DNA from 2 places in the Bradyrhizobium genomosp. III genome. Region 2 is predicted to be linked to the other one. Evidence: predicted binding sites of a transcription regulator. Region 2 holds the regulator's gene; the other holds the start of a gene.
What was found. Region 2 encodes LexA, which represses DNA repair genes until DNA is damaged. Its sites were predicted from a motif close to TGTTCNNNNTGTGTTCNG; they were not measured.
Positions count from the first base shown of each region.

Region 1: the regulator LexA is predicted to act here: its motif matches at 1,480-1,497, upstream of IC66_RS0115050 (three-Cys-motif partner protein TcmP).

Region 1 is NZ_AJQF01000170.1:52,850-60,703, forward strand. It holds gene rpoD (RNA polymerase sigma factor RpoD) at 1-1,389, shown strand, start outside; gene IC66_RS0115050 (three-Cys-motif partner protein TcmP) at 1,567-2,667, shown strand; gene IC66_RS43395 (DUF5131 family protein) at 2,678-3,457, shown strand; gene IC66_RS0115055 (thiol-disulfide oxidoreductase DCC family protein) at 3,508-3,894, shown strand; gene IC66_RS0115060 (hypothetical protein) at 3,913-4,149, opposite strand; partial or broken gene IC66_RS0115065 (hypothetical protein) at 4,698-5,046, opposite strand; gene IC66_RS0115070 (OmpA family protein) at 5,166-6,080, opposite strand; gene IC66_RS0115075 (hypothetical protein) at 6,227-6,754, opposite strand; gene IC66_RS0115080 (lytic murein transglycosylase) at 6,974-7,780, shown strand.
Region 2 is NZ_AJQF01000336.1:28,108-35,961, reverse strand. It holds gene IC66_RS0127185 (alpha-hydroxy acid oxidase) at 1-136, shown strand, start outside; gene IC66_RS0127180 (HAD-IA family hydrolase) at 151-774, shown strand; gene IC66_RS0127175 (hypothetical protein) at 944-1,150, shown strand; gene IC66_RS0127165 (molybdopterin molybdotransferase MoeA) at 1,374-2,585, shown strand; gene lexA (transcriptional repressor LexA) at 2,762-3,463, shown strand; gene IC66_RS47195 (hypothetical protein) at 4,026-4,460, shown strand; gene IC66_RS0127150 (GAF domain-containing protein) at 4,677-5,618, shown strand; gene IC66_RS0127145 (ComEC/Rec2 family competence protein) at 5,628-7,854, opposite strand, start outside.

The DNA.
Region 1 (7,854 bases), on a different contig from region 2:
CCGCCGTCGCCGACCCCGTTCCGGGCCGCGCCTGCGCCGGGCGGCGCTGAGGCCGGCGAGGAGAAGGATCCGGGCGAGGCCGCGGCCGAGTCCGACATGGACGACGACGAGTTCGAGAACCAGATGTCGCTCGCGGCCATCGAGGCCGAGCTCAAGCCGAAAGTGGTCGAGATCTTCGACAAGATCGCCGACAGCTACAAGAAGCTGCGCAAGCTTCAGGAGCAGGACATCCAGAACCAGCTCCAGAACGAGTCGCTCTCGCCGCACCAGGAGCGCAAGTACAAGAAGCTGAAGGACGAGATCATCGTCGAGGTGAAGTCGCTGCGCCTCAACCAGGCGCGTATCGACTCGCTCGTCGAGCAGCTCTACGACATCAACAAGCGCCTCGTCTCGCATGAGGGCCGCCTGATGCGCCTTGCCGACAGCCACGGCGTCGCGCGCGAGGACTTTTTGCGCAACTACACCGGCTCGGAGCTCGATCCGCGCTGGCTCAACCGCGTTTCGAAGCTCTCGGCCAAGGGCTGGAAGAACTTCGTCCATCACGAGAAGGACCGCATCAAGGATCTCCGCCACGAGGTGCATCAGCTTGCTGCGCTGACCGGCCTCGAGATCGTCGAGTTCCGCAAGATCGTGCACTCCGTGCAGAAGGGCGAGCGCGAAGCACGCCAGGCCAAGAAGGAGATGGTGGAAGCCAACCTCCGTCTCGTGATCTCGATCGCCAAGAAGTACACCAACCGCGGCCTGCAATTCCTCGACCTGATCCAGGAAGGCAACATCGGCCTGATGAAGGCGGTCGACAAGTTCGAGTACCGCCGCGGCTACAAGTTCTCGACCTACGCCACGTGGTGGATCCGGCAGGCGATCACCCGCTCGATCGCCGACCAGGCGCGCACCATCCGCATTCCCGTGCACATGATCGAGACGATCAACAAGATCGTGCGCACGTCCCGCCAGATGCTCAACGAGATCGGCCGCGAGCCGACCCCGGAAGAACTCGCCGAGAAGCTCGGCATGCCGCTCGAGAAGGTCCGCAAGGTCCTCAAGATCGCGAAAGAGCCGCTCTCGCTCGAAACGCCGGTCGGTGACGAAGAGGATTCACACCTCGGCGATTTCATCGAGGACAAGAACGCGATCCTCCCCATCGACGCCGCGATCCAGTCCAACCTGCGCGAGACCACGACGCGCGTGCTGGCCTCGCTCACCCCGCGCGAAGAGCGCGTGCTGCGCATGCGCTTCGGCATCGGCATGAACACCGACCACACGCTGGAAGAAGTGGGGCAGCAGTTCAGCGTGACGAGAGAGCGTATTCGCCAGATCGAGGCCAAGGCGCTGCGGAAGCTGAAGCATCCGTCGCGGTCGCGGAAGCTGCGGAGCTTCTTGGATAATTGATTCGGATCGTCGTGCCTGGGCTTATCCAGTGCATTCAGGAAAAGGCGGGTTGGAACCCGCCTTTTTGTTTGCCATGTTGTCAAGTCAGATTGTTCATGGTATGTTCTAATTTGGTTTGGGCATCTTTTGGTTGTATGAAAACGATCCGGCACTCAGGGGGAGAGGGGGCTGAACTGCATGCCACCACCAAAATTTTTCGACGAACGGAGCGACCAGTCTGAGGTGAAAGCCCGCATCGTCCAGAAGTACTTCTACGTATGGGCAAAGGTAATTATCCCGTCCGCAAAGCTCAGGGATAAGAAAATCGCTTACATTGATCTTTATGCAGGTCCGGGCCGCTATAAGGATGGCGCGGCATCGACTCCTCTGATGATTTTGGAGCAGGCAATCAAGGAGCCAGACTTACGGGATATGCTTGTTACGCTGTTCAATGATGCGAACAAGGACAACACAAACGCGCTCGAAAGCGAAATCAGTAAACTCGTCGGTATTGAGACGCTGAAATATAAGCCGCAAGTTAGTTGCGGCGAGATCGATGAAGATGCTGCGAAGTACTTTAGCGAAACAAACTTGATTCCGTCGTTCTCGTTCGTTGATCCATTTGGCTACAAAGGGTTGTCACTCAAAATCGTAAACGGGGTTATCAAGGATTGGGGATGCGATTGCGTCTTCTTCTTCAACTATAACCGGATCAACGCAGGTATTTCTAATCCTGCTGTGAAGTCTCATATGGACGCCCTTTTCGGAGAAGAGCGTGCCGAGATGCTGAGAAAGGTGCTCCCGGAAAAAAGTCCAGCAAAGCGGGAAGAACTTATTCTCGAAGAGTTGGCCCAGGCGATCAAGGCAATGGGGGGTAAATTCGTCCTCCCTTTTCGCTTCAAGAATGCAAACGGAACGAGGACTTCACACAGCCTGATTTTCGTATCCAAACACTTCAAGGGGTACGAGATCATGAAGGACATTATGTCGAAGGAAAGCTCTGTAGTTGACCAAGGAGTGCCGTCTTTTACGTATTCGCCTGCCGATGCCTCAACTCCGCTACTGTTTTCACTCGCTCGGCCGCTCGATAGCCTAAAGGAAGATCTTCCGAAAGTCTTCGCTGGGAAATCGTTCACGATGCAGCAAATTTACGAGCAGCACAGCATCGACACACCGTTCATCAAGAAGAACTACAAAGATGCTCTGCTCGGATTAGTGGCTGAGGGCAAAATATCGGCGGAGCCCGCAAAGCGGAAAAAGGGTACGTTTGCTGACCACGTCGCAGTCAAGTTTCCCTGAGAGAGATTGAATGGCTACCAATTCTGCAATCGAATGGACAGAGGCGACTTGGAATCCCGTTGGAGGATGCACTGTTATCTCTCCCGGATGCACCAATTGCTACGCTATGCGATTGGCGCATCGTCTAGAGAAGATGGGTCAAAAGAAATACGCCGATACAACGCGCGTAAGTGGTCGCCGGGCGAAGTGGAATGGCCGGATAGTTTTGGATCGGAATGCGCTTGATCTTCCTCGAAAGTGGAAGACGGGAAAAACTATCTTCGTGAATTCAATGTCTGATCTTTTTCACGAAGGTGTGCCTCTTGATTTTATTCAGGAGGTTTTCAAAACCATGATCGCAACCCCCCAGCACACCTACCAAGTTCTAACTAAGCGAGCCGAGAGGGCCGAAGCGCTTTCCTCTGCCCTTCAATGGCCAAATAATATTTGGCTGGGGGTCAGTGTTGAAAGTGAAGAGTATCTGTGGCGGATTGATTGTCTCAGGCGGACTAACGCAGCAATTAAGTTCTTGAGCTTGGAACCTCTCCTCGGGCCGCTAGATGACTTGAATCTAACGGGGATCGATTGGGCAATCGCTGGGGGTGAAAGTGGCCCCGGGGCGCGAGTAATGAATCCTGACTGGGTTCGGTCAATTAGAGATCAATGCGGGGCAGCTAACGTGGCCTTCCACTTTAAGCAGTGGGGTGGCGTGAACAAAAAACGCGCTGGTAGAATCTTAGATGGAAGAACGTGGGACGAACTTCCTACGATCAGATCGAAGCATCATCGCCATTTTGAGGCTCGTAGTTAGACAGATAGATAGCACGCCCCGCGGCGGATGAATCTCAGCCTCTGGTCAACATGATCGGATCAGCGTCCCACCTCACCGTCTACTACAACACCCGCTGCCCCGTCTGTGACGCCGGCATCGACTGGCAGCGCAACAAGCTGCTGGCGCTGGTGCGCGCGGGCACGGTCGAGTTCAAGGACATCAACGAGCAGCCCGATGCGCGGGCGCACTTTGGTGCCTCGCTCGACGACATCAGGCGCCGTCTGCATGCGACGGATGAGGCCGGCCGGCTCATCGTCGGTGCGGACGTTGCGATTGCGTTGTGGAGGCTGACGCCGGGGGAGGGGTGGCTTGCGGGGCTGCTGGGCAATCGCGTGGCGCTGCCGTTCACGCCGTTTGTCTATGACCGGTTTGCCGATCTGCTGTTTGCCTGGAATAAGAGGAGCGGGCGCTGGTGAGCGCCTGCTGATGTCGTCCTACTTCTTCTTCACCCCGACCCGCTCGATCCGCTTGATCTCGAGCGCGGGGCGGCCGCTCTTTTCGGCGATCTCGCGGTCCTGCTCCATGATGAAGTTGCGTGCGGGTTCGTCGCCGTCGAGGCCGCCGAGCAGCTCTGAGGGCACGCGGCGGTTGGAGCGCTGGGAATCGTCTTCATAGAAGACGTTGAAGAAGGCGAATTCGCCTTTGGGATTGGTTCCGGGTTTCTTGGCCATGGCGGCTTGTCGTCGATTGGAGGGCCGCAGTCAAATGACTTTGGCGGCCACCGACGTCAGTCCAGGCCCGAACGCGACGGGGATCGATGCGGCTGATTGAAATCGGGCTGCGGGGAGGGCGGCGGGCGCCTGTTGCGATCTGGCGAGACCCTTGCTCAACCAGCCCTTGTTCAGGCAACGCTTGCCTCAATAAACGGCGGGCCGAAGCCCGCCGTCTATTTCTGGTCTTCAGTGTCGCCCGGGGCTGGCGGGGCGACAACCTAAAATAGAAGGCTATAGAAGGTGCCCTGCGATGGCAAGGCAAATCGTGGCGGCGTCGATGTCGCAGCCAGCGGATCAGATATGCGGTGGTTGCGACGTGTGATTACCATCCACGTCGAAGCAATTGTTTAGAACGTCAAATCAATTTGTTCATCTTGCCGGCTTCGCGATGCAACGCGCGTGCCGTGCTGTGTCGGAAGGCGCGCCAACCTGCACCTCTTCCCGCCTGCGTGCAGACAGTGTGATCCCGATCCGCAATAGCGGGTTCCATCGTCGCCGCTCATGTCTCAATGCGTGCGCGTGCGCCGCGCCGTCTCCTGCACCGCGAGCCGCGAGCCGCGATCCGTGTCCGCCGCCCTTGCCGCTGTGCTCTTTAAGTCCCTGCGCCATGATCGCGCTGCCCATCGCAGCCGAGCCGAAGGTGATGAGGAAGGATGCCAGCAGCAGCGCGAGCGCGATGCCGGGCGAACTGTCGGCGAAGATCAGCTCGCGCAGATGTCCGGGGTTGAGCCAGAGCAGGCCGCCGACGAGCAGCGCCGCGGCGCAGGCGCCGATCGCGAGGTTGATGGCGAGCAGGCGGAACAGGGGGATGCGCAGGAGCACGGAGCGGGCCGGCTTGTTCTGCTGGTCGGGCATCGCTGGTTGCCTCAGACTTTGTCGCGCCCGGGAATGACGAGAGAGAGGATGTCTGCAGCCATCCATCTCACGCCGTTCGCGCTGCGATGTTGACCCGCATCAAACTCCCGCGCGACGGTTCATGGCGCCACCAGCTCCACGCGCCGGTTGAGGGCGCGGCCGGCGTCCGTCGCGTTCGGGCCGACCGGCGCCAGCAATCCGACGCCGGCGGTGCGCAGGCGTGTCGGCACGATCCGAAAGCTCTTCACCAGCTCGGCGGCCACCGCCTCCGCGCGGCGCTTGGAGAGGTCGAGATTGTACTCATAGGCGCCCTGGCTGTCGGTGTGGCCGACGATGAAGACGCTCAGCTGCGGCTGGCTCGCGAGCAGCCTGGCGATCTGCTCCAGCGTCGGCCGGCTTTCCGGTTTCAGCACCGCCTTGTCGGTGTCGAAATAGATGCCGTAGAGCGCGATGTGGCCGGTCTCGCCAAGACCCTTCGCCATCGCAGCGGCGTCGACCATCTTGTTCGCGATGGCCCCGAGCTCGGCGATCGTGACCTGCGCGGTGATGTCCTGGTTGTTCTGGCTGACGATGACGCTGGCATAAATCTCGCGCCCGCCTTCGGCCTTGCGGCCGGCAAAATAGCGGTAGTTGAAACCGTCGACCCACATCTGCGGCACCGGCAGCGTGTCGATGCTTTCGGTGAAGGGGATGGCGCCGCAGGCGTCGGTGTCGCAGGCCAGCAAGGTCTCGAAGCCGGCCTTGGCAAGCTGCGTCTCGAAATTGCGCGACACCTCCAGGATCGAGGGCCCGGGATTGGTGCGATAGGCGATGCGGATGATGCGGCCCTCGAGCCGCCGCGCGTCGGTCGGCTGGCCGTCCCTGAAGCTTGCGGCCTGCATCCGTGCCGCGTCAAAATCCTTCACCACATAGCCGGTGACGACGCTGCCGGCGAACCGGCCGATGCCGGGATAGTCGCGCGCGCCCACCACGTCGCGCGTCTGCGCGGAGGCGGGGATTGCGTGCAGGACGAGCAGGGCGGCAAGGACGAGCATTCCCGGGATGTTCTGCGGCGCGGACATCGGCACTCTCTGTCGGTTGCGGGGGACGGGACGCAAGACGTTAGTCTCGCGCGCCGTCCTGCCGGTTCTAACCGACGAACCAATCCCGGTTCGATTGTCCCGGAAAGCGCGCCGCCGCCTCAGGCCGCAGGCGTGGCCCGGCCGACGGCCGCACGCTCCTGCGCCGCCTGCTGCCGTTCCATCATGGTCTGCCAGAGCGTTGCGATGCTCGCTTGCGTCTGCGGCGCGATCAGGCAGTGGCCTTCATTGTCGAAGCCGCAGAACCGCACCGAGGGGTCCTTCTTCACCTCGATCAGCGCCTGGTTGATCATCTCCAGGCACGTCATGACCCCGCCGATGTCGGGCAGGCGGGTGTGATGCAGGATGTCCATCAGGCGGAAGGTCATCACCGCGGGCTGGCCGAAGCTGATGCCGGGACGGCCGAGCTCGAGCAGCACGTTCACGGCCGGAAGCACGCCCCTGATGTGCTCGAGCACGCCGGCAACGTCCTCCACGCTGCAGGCGACGAGATGGGAGGCCTGGGGCGGGATCGTCACGGGCGCGCGCGGCGCAAGGCCGAGCGAGGTGATGACCTCCTGCTCGATCCATTGCCGCACCGCTGCGGGGGCATTGCGGATCTGCTCGGCGGTGAAGGTAATTCCGGTCATGGACGCTTCTCCTGGGCGACTCTCCTGTTCGCTGCAATCTAGGAAGCGCGACGTGAGACAGTTTGATGCGGATCAAGCCTTCTGATTCAAGCCTTGCGCCTTCAAGCCTTGCGCTTTCAAGTCTTGCGCTTTCAAGCCTTGCGCTTTGACGCTCGCGTCTTTCCCGGGCATGATCCGCGCGCTGCTTCGCAGCTAGGATTTTTAAGGGGATTGCTCCACATGCTGAGACTGCTTCTCGCCGCCGCGTCCGTCATTTGTCTGGCCGGCGGATCGGCGCAGGCCGCGCGCTGCGGCGGCGACTTCAACAGCTTCGTCGCCAGCATGGCCCAGGAAGCGCAAGCGGCCGGCGTCTCGGCAAGCGTAACCAGCGCGGCGCTCAGCGGCGTCACTCCTGATGGCGCAGTGCTCGCCTTCGACCGGCGCCAGCGCCACACCTTCAACAAGAGCTTTGAGCAGTACGTCTCGACCCGCGTCGGCCCCGGCCGCATCAATGGCGGCCGCGCGCTGCTGCAGCGCCACGCCGCGCTGCTCTCGCGCATCGAGCAGCAGTTCGGCGTGCCCCGCACTATCCTGGTCGCGATCTGGGGCCTGGAGAGCGATTTCGGCAAGGGCGACATCGGCAAGATGCCGGTGGTGCGTACGCTGGCGACGCTCGCGCATGATTGCCGCCGCACCGACCTGTTCCAGGGCGAGCTGCTCGCTGCGCTGAAGATCGTGCAGCGCGGCGACCTGCCGCTGCGCGACCTGATCGGCGCCTTTGCCGGCGAGATCGGACAGACCCAGTTCCTGCCGTCGTCCTACATCAAATACGGCGTCGATTTCGACGGCGACGGCCATGTCGACCTCCGCCACAGCGTCCCCGACGTGCTCGCCTCGACCGCAAACCTGCTCCACACCAGCGGCTTCAAGATGGGCCAGCCCTACGGCGAAGGCACCGCCAATTTCGAAGCGATGCGCGAGTGGAACAGGGCGGTGGTGTATCGCAAGACGATCGGGTATTTCGCCGATCGGCTCGCGGGGCAGTGACGACACACGCAGTCTCGTAGGGTGGGCAAAGGCGCAAAGCGCCGTGCCCACCATTTCCATCCGTCGTCGGAAGT
Region 2 (7,854 bases):
GCGCTGCCTCGGCCTTTTGGGCGCCACGTCATTTGCCGAGGTCGACAAATCCTGCCTGCATCCGGCGACCGCCACCAACGCGCCGAGCGTGTTCAGCGCATTCCCGCTGTTCGACCACGATCCGTATCGATACTGAGTGAAAAGGACGCAATGACATCGCTCTCTCCCGGCAGCGCGGATGCGCTGCTGTTCGATCTCGGGCGCGTGGTGCTCGACATCGACTTCTCCAAGGCGATCGCCTGCTGGGCGGGACATGCCGGCTGCCAGCCCGAGGCCATCGTCGCGCGCTATGTGCGTGACGAGGCTTACCGGCTGCACGAGGTCGGCAAGATCAGCGACGAGGACTATTTCGCTTCGCTGCGTGCTTCGCTCGGCATCGGCATTTCGGACGCCCAGTTCCTGGAAGGCTGGAACGCGATCTTCGCCGGCGAGATGCCTGATATCGCCGAGCTGCTGCCGCGCGCGGCGAAACAGATGCCGCTCTATGCCTTCTCCAACACCAACCGGCCGCATGTTGACTATTTCTCGAAGGAATATGGCGAACTGCTCGGCCATTTCCGCGCGCTGTATCTGTCGTCCAGCATCGGCCTGCGCAAACCCGACGCGGAAGCCTTCGACCATGTCGTCGCCGCGATCGGCGTGCCCGCAGCACGTATCGTGTTCTTCGACGACCTCGCCGAGAACATCGAAGGCGCGCGGTCGCGCGGGCTGACGGCGGTGCATGTGACGTCGCCGCGCGACGTCGAGAACGCCTTGAAGGCATTGGGCATCTGACGATCTCCGCTCATCGGGAGGCGCCAACGTCGGGCAGCCTTCCCGGACCCAATTTTGCCCAAAATGAGGAACCAGAGCGCTTTGTGCATTTTTGTACGGAGTTCCGGGAACGGAATGGCCCCTTCCGGACTCTTGAGTCCGTTGGGACTTCTACACCGGACTTATGGACGTGCTGGGCAAAACCTATCTCACCAAGCAAGCCTCTCTCCTGCTTGAATTCGCAAGAACCACCTCGGATTCTGACCTTTCCGCCAAGCTGATCAGCAAGGCCGCCGACCTGAAATCCCAGGCCGATCCGCTGCCCGACAAGGATCAAGGGCCGAAGGCTCCCGACGTCGCGATGGACGACGGGCCGGACCGGCCGAGCGGGAGTTGAGCGATGCCGGCCGTGGCACTCGTCATTCTCGTCCTCGCCATCGCCACCCTCCTGCCGATCGGCCTCGTTCTCTGGATCATGCCACGCCAGGCCTGAGCCTGCCTTCGATCCAGGGCCGGAAAGCGGCAAGATAAATTGTGCCCGCATTTTTGCCTCTGCTCCCGCGCTCGGCTAGAAGACTGTCGGAACATTTCGTCCGAACGTGCCGAGCAGGAGTTTCGCCGTGGCCTTGATGCCGGTTTCCGACGCCCTTGCTGCGGTGCTGGCGGGTGCAGAGCCGCTGCCTGCAGAGATGGTTTCACTCGACGAAGCCTACCATCGCGTGCTCGCGCAGGACGTCGCTGCGCGGCGCACCCAACCGCCCCAGGCGATGTCGGCGATGGACGGCTACGCCGTGCGCGCGGCCGATGCGGCAACGATCGATTCCAGGCTGACGATGATCGGTGAGGTCGCAGCGGGCCGTCCGTTCACGGAAAGGGTCGGCGCCGGCGAAGCCGTGCGGATCTTCACCGGCGGCGTCGTTCCCGACGGCGCCGACGCAGTCGTGATCCAGGAGGACACGATCGCCGAGGGCAAGCACATAACGATCAAGGAAGCCGCGATCGTGGGTCGGCACATCCGCCCCGCCGGCGTTGATTTCCGCGAGGGTGACGTCCTCCTGCGCAAGGGAACCCGTCTGACAGAGCGCGATCTCGCCCTCGCCGCTGGAATGAATCACCCGCAACTCGCCGTCTGCCGTCGTCCGAAGGTCGCGATCCTCGCCACCGGCGATGAACTGGTGATGCCGGGCTCGACGCCCGGGCACGGCCAGATCGTCTATTCCAACGGCTATGCCCTGCACGCGCTCGCCCGCAGCGAGGGCGCCGAGACCATCGACCTCGGTGTTGCCGCCGATACGCTGGAGGCCACCACCGCCGGCATCCGCCGCGCGCGCGAAAGCGGCGCCGACGTCCTGGTCACGACCGGGGGCGCATCGGTCGGCGACCACGATCTGGTCCAGCAGGCGCTGAAGGACGAAGGCATCGCGTTGGCGTTCTGGAAGATCGCGATGCGGCCCGGCAAGCCGATGATGCACGGACGCTTAGGGACGATGGGCGTCATTGGCCTGCCCGGCAATCCCGTGTCGTCCTACGTGTGCGCCTTCCTGTTCATGGTGCCGTTGATTCGCGCGCTGTCGGGCCGTTCGGTGATTCATCACCATCGCGAGCGCGCCGTGCTGGGCCGCGATCTCGGCGCCAATGACCAGCGCGAGGATTATCTGCGCGCGCGCCTGGAGCCGCGCGACGACGGCACGCTCGTCGCCCTTCCCGTCAGCCATCAAGACTCCTCTCTGCTTGCGAATCTTGCTGCAGCACAGGTACTTCTCGTGCGCGCACCGTTTGCGCCAAAGGCCGAGGCCGGCAGCCCCTGCGAAGTGCTGCGGCTCCCCGTCTGAACTGCGCGGCCACACGCATTCCGCGAGTTTCGCTCTGTTCACGGTAAATTAAGCAGTTGCGGAACATGTATCGAACATATAGTGTCCGTTCATGATTTGTTTCGAGGATGTAGCGGCTTATCGCTGAACTCATCGTCTCGGAATCGAACGACATCAACCGGGGGACTTTGGTCGAGATGTTAACGCGCAAACAATACGAGCTTCTGCGGTTCATCAGCGAACGCTTGAAGGAAAGCGGCGTGCCGCCGTCCTTCGACGAGATGAAGGATGCGCTCGACCTGCGCTCGAAGTCAGGCATCCACCGCCTGATCACCGCACTCGAGGAGCGCGGCTTCATCCGCCGGCTGCCCAACCGCGCCCGGGCCATCGAAGTGATCAAGCTGCCGGAGCTCCAAGCTGCCGCCGGCAACCGACGCGGCTTCACGCCAAGCGTCATCGAGGGCAATCTCGGCAAGCTACGCGCGAGCTCCAGCCCGTCCGCGGACGAGGGCGAGCGGCCCGTTGCGGTGCCCGTGATGGGCCGCATCGCGGCCGGCACCCCCATCGAGGCGTTGCAGACCCGCAGCCACACCATCAGCGTGCCGCCGGACATGCTCGGCTCCGGCGAGCATTACGCGCTCGAAGTGCGCGGCGATTCCATGGTCGAGGCCGGCATCCTCGACGGCGACATGGCGCTGATCCAGCGCAACGAGAGCGCCGATACCGGCGACATCGTGGTGGCGCTGATCGACGACGAGGAAGCCACGCTCAAGCGCTTCCGCCGCCGCGGCGCCTCGATCGCGCTGGAGCCCGCCAATGCCGCTTACGAGGTGCGCATCCTGCCGCCGAACCGCGTGAAGATTCAGGGCAAGCTGATCGGGCTTTACCGCAAGTACTGATACCGGAGTCTTCAGCGCCTCGCGCGCGCCTTCGGTCGGCATCGCCGATCAGAGATTGGAGCGGATGATGGTCCGCTCCGGCTGGATAGTCTTTCTGGTTCTGCACAGATTGTCCGGCCCCTCCCCCTTTTCGCGACATCCTCGGCAGGCCGCGGGAAGCAACATCGCTTCGCGGCCTTTCGAGTTCGAGGGGGACAGCCCAAATGCGCCGGATCGTTTGAGCGCAGCCGCAGCAACGCTGGTCGCATCATCATGTCGGCTAGGACACGGCCGTGATCCAGAAAATCCGCAACGACCGCAATGCAGCGCGCACGCAGCCGAGCTGACGATACTCGGGCTGGCTGGTTTCGCCGGTCGTTGACGCGCGCCTGCCAAATGCACGGAAGCCGACTTTGTTCCTATCGAATTCGGAAAAGATGGAAAAGATAATGTGATCGGGGCTCGCGGATCCCAGCCGCAGATTTGCCTACAACCAAGCAGACCGTCACGTGCTTCCACTCTGGTAGGGGCCTGCGCCTCCAAAAGGGGTGCGGGTCGCTATCTCTGCATAGAGGAGCACCCGATGTGTGACTACAGCCTGCATGCCGTCGCGACGCGCCCCGCAGAAGTCGGCGAGACGATCGTCACGACAACATTCCGCGGCACCTCGACGCGCGGCTTCGCCTCCGAAGCCGATCTCTCCGTCGCGGTCTGCCTGCTGCCGGGAACGGAGCTCGCCTTCGCCGATAACGTCCGTTACGACAACCGCTGGATCTGGACGCGCACCGTCAACTCCCGCGTCGGCAAGTTCGGCAAGATCGATCCGCACATTCCCGATCGCCATCATGATGCGATCGAATTCCCGGACGGCAAATCCGTGCTGGTGACGCAGCTCGTCGAGGGCCAGCGCGCAACCGTGCTGCAACTGCCGGTGACCCAGCCGATCGGCGAGCGCGAGCACAAGCCGCAGATCATCGCCGACAGTCGCCCGACGGTCACGCGACTGCCGATCGGCTGACGCCCTCCGGCCCGGCGGGTCCGGGGCCAGGATTGAAATGCCGTCGCCGGCCGATGCCGGCGAGCCCGGTGGGTTTGTGTTTCACGAAATTCGATCGGCGAGCGCCGCCGCACCTCGTCGCCGCACGAAGTTTGGGCCGTCCTGCCTGAATTTTGAACCTCCGCTCCGCAGCCAAATGACCGATGCTGTCGTGGTTTGAGGCGGCGGACACGCTCGATGAAAACCTTTATTCGCGTTGTTGAACTCTGGGTGCCTGACCGGACGCGCATGCGGCTGGAATTCGGCGGCGGCCTTTACGATGAAGGGCTGTCCGCGTTCAAGGCCGTCAGCGAAGAGCTGCACTTCGGATATGACGAGGGGCTTCCAGGCAAGACCTGGGCCTGCGGCCATCCCGTCATCCTCACGAAATTCGCCAACTCCTATTTCAAGCGGACCGATCAGGCCGTCGCCGCCGGCCTCACCTGCGGCGTGGCGGTGCCGGTGTTTGCAGGCGAATTTCTGCAAGCCGTGATGGTGCTGTTCTGCGGCGACGACGAGGCGCATGTCGGCGCGATCGAACTCTGGCACAACGATCCTGATCTCTCCCACGAGATGGGCCTCGTCGACGGCTATTACGGCGCGGCGGACATGTTCGAATTCAACTCGCGCCACACTAAATTTCCTCGCGGCTTCGGACTTCCCGGACGCACCTGGAAGGCGGGCCTGCCGCTGATCATCAAGGACCTGCACGACGCCAAGAGCTTCCTGCGCTGGGAGGACGCAGCCAAGGTCGGGATCAATCTGGGTGTCGGCGTGCCCTACCGAACCGGCACCGACCAAACCTGGGTCCTGACTTTCCTCTCCGCGCAGGCAACGCCGATTGCGCGACGCTTCGAGATCTGGGTCCCGAACGAGGCCCGTTCGGCGCTGGTCTTTCGCGCCGGCGATTGCAGCGCGCAGACCGACCTTGCCGCCCGCTATGCCGCCAATTCCATTGCCAGAGGCGAAGGCAGCATCGGCGGCGCCTGGGCCGCCGGCATGCCCGCGCTCAACGACGATCTCACTCATGACGGCTCGATCGCGGGCTCTGAGGCCTGCGCAGCCGGGCTGAGCCGAATGGTGGCCCTGCCGGTCATCGGCAAGGCAAAGCTCGAAGCCGTGCTGGCCTGGTATCTGTAATCGATGGCGTCAATCGTCGGCCTGCAAGTCGGTCTCCGATGGCGTTGCGTCGCGGCTGCGGGGAGCCGCCTTCTGCGCAAGGCTGCCGTCGAAGTCACCTTCGCCCGCACCGGCCGGTAACCACGGGCGGTTCGTGCCTCTTGCCCTCACCGCCTGAACCGAAAAGCCGTCGCCACGCTGGGTCAATGCCAGCGCGCCCTGGCGAGCGAGCCGCTGCCGATCCACCACCATCGCCGCACAATCGTGCGGCGCGGGCCTCGACGTCACCACCAGTGCAGCCCGGTTGCAATCGTCCGCCAACGCGTCGATGCGCGAGGCCAGCGCGACCAGCCGTCCGTCTGCGAGCGGCGTTACGCAGCCCGACTCGTCGCACGATATGCCGCTCGCCAGCGCGCTACTGCCGGCATCGCGCGGATCGGCGTCGGCAGCCAACCACTCCCTCAGCACGAAATTGTCCTTGCCTGCCCTGATCAGATGCAAACGCCCGTCCCCGCCCCGCACCGCGACGCTCGCGCCGTCCCCGGCAATCAGGATATCGGGCTGCCGCACCGACAGCCCCCAGCCGATGGAAACCAGCAGCACGACGGCACCGCCCCAGCGCAACGGCGTGCGCAACAGGCCCATCACGATGACCCCCAGGCTCGCTGCGATCAGCGGCGCGATGCCGAACGCCGGGATGCGGCCGACCGCGCCCGGCAATGCCGCCACCCAGCGCGAGACCGTGACCATCCAGTCGATGCCGATCCCCATCAGCCACCAGAACACGCCGTCGAGCCCGAACGGCGCTGCGAGCAATCCCAGCAGCCCCGCCGGCATCACCAGCGCCGAGACCACCGGCATCGCACCGAGATTGGCGAGCACGCCGTAGGGCGTGACGCGGTGGAAGTGGAAGGCGGCGTAGGGCGTGGTCGCAAGCCCGGCGATCAGCGAGGCCAGGAATAGCATCGCGATCTCGCGGCCGCCCCACATCGCGACGCGCGCGGTCGCCGAATGATCGGGTGAGGCAAACAGGTTCGGCATGCCGATCTGTACCAGCGCGACGAGACCGAGCGTCGCGGCAAAGGACATCTGGAAACTCGGATGCACAAGCGCTTCCGGCGCGACCGCGAGCACGATCAGCGCCGCCACCGCGAGCGTACGGAAGGTGATGGCGCGGCGATCGACCATCACGGCGATCAGCACCACCGCCGTCATGAAGAACGAACGTTGCGTCGCGACCTCCGCGCCAGACAAGAGCAGATAGAACGCAGCCGCCACCAGCGCTGCGGCCGCCGACCATTTCTTGATGGCAAAGCCGGCCGCCAGTCCCGGGATCAAGGCCAGCAGTGCGCGCACCGCGAAGAAGACGACGCCGGCGACGACCGCCATGTGATAGCCGGAGATCGACAACACATGGCCGAGCCCCGAGATGAACATCGCGTCGTTGACCGGCGTGGAAATCGCATCGCGCCGCCCGGTGAGCAGCGCTGTCGCGATCGCGCGGTTGTCGCCCTCGAGCGTGGCGCGGATGCGGGCGTCGATCGCATCGCGCAGGCCCTGCATGAAGGCGCCATAACGCAGCCGCAGGCCGCCGGCATCGGGCGGGACTGAAGCCGTGATCGCGCCCATCACGAAGCCGGAGGCGCCGATGCCCTGAAAGAACATGTCGCGCGAAAAATCGTAGCTGCCGGGGCGCACCGGCGAGAGCGGCGGCATCAGCCGCGCCTTGAGCTGCACGAAGCTGCCGACCTCGGGCGCAGTGCCCTTGCGCACCGACAGGCGGACGCGTTCCAGCTTGACCTCGCTGCGCTGCGCCTCCATGGCCGTGACGCGCAGCACGAAACGATCGGTTCGCTCGCGGATATCGCGGGCCTCGACGAAACCCGACAGCGACACTGAATAGAGCGGCTTGGCCAGCACGGGGTGGGCGATGCGCGCCGTCTTCCAGGTTGCCACGGCAAAGCCGGAAGCGACCGCCGCAATCATGATCGCAGGCGCAAACAGCCGGCTCCGCCGCAACAGCACCGCGCCAAACGTGAGCGCGATCGCCGTCGCAGCAACGACCCACAGCACCGGCTCATGATCGGCGGCAAAATAGAGTGCGATGCCACCGCCAAAGGCGACAGGCACCCACGGCAACAGTCGCCCGGCGCCGGCCTCCGCGCGGGCCCATTCACGCAGCGTCTCGACGATTCCCGACCAGGCGCCAAAGCCCGCCGGCACCAAGCCGCCCGCCTGCGCAGCACGACCGACCGGC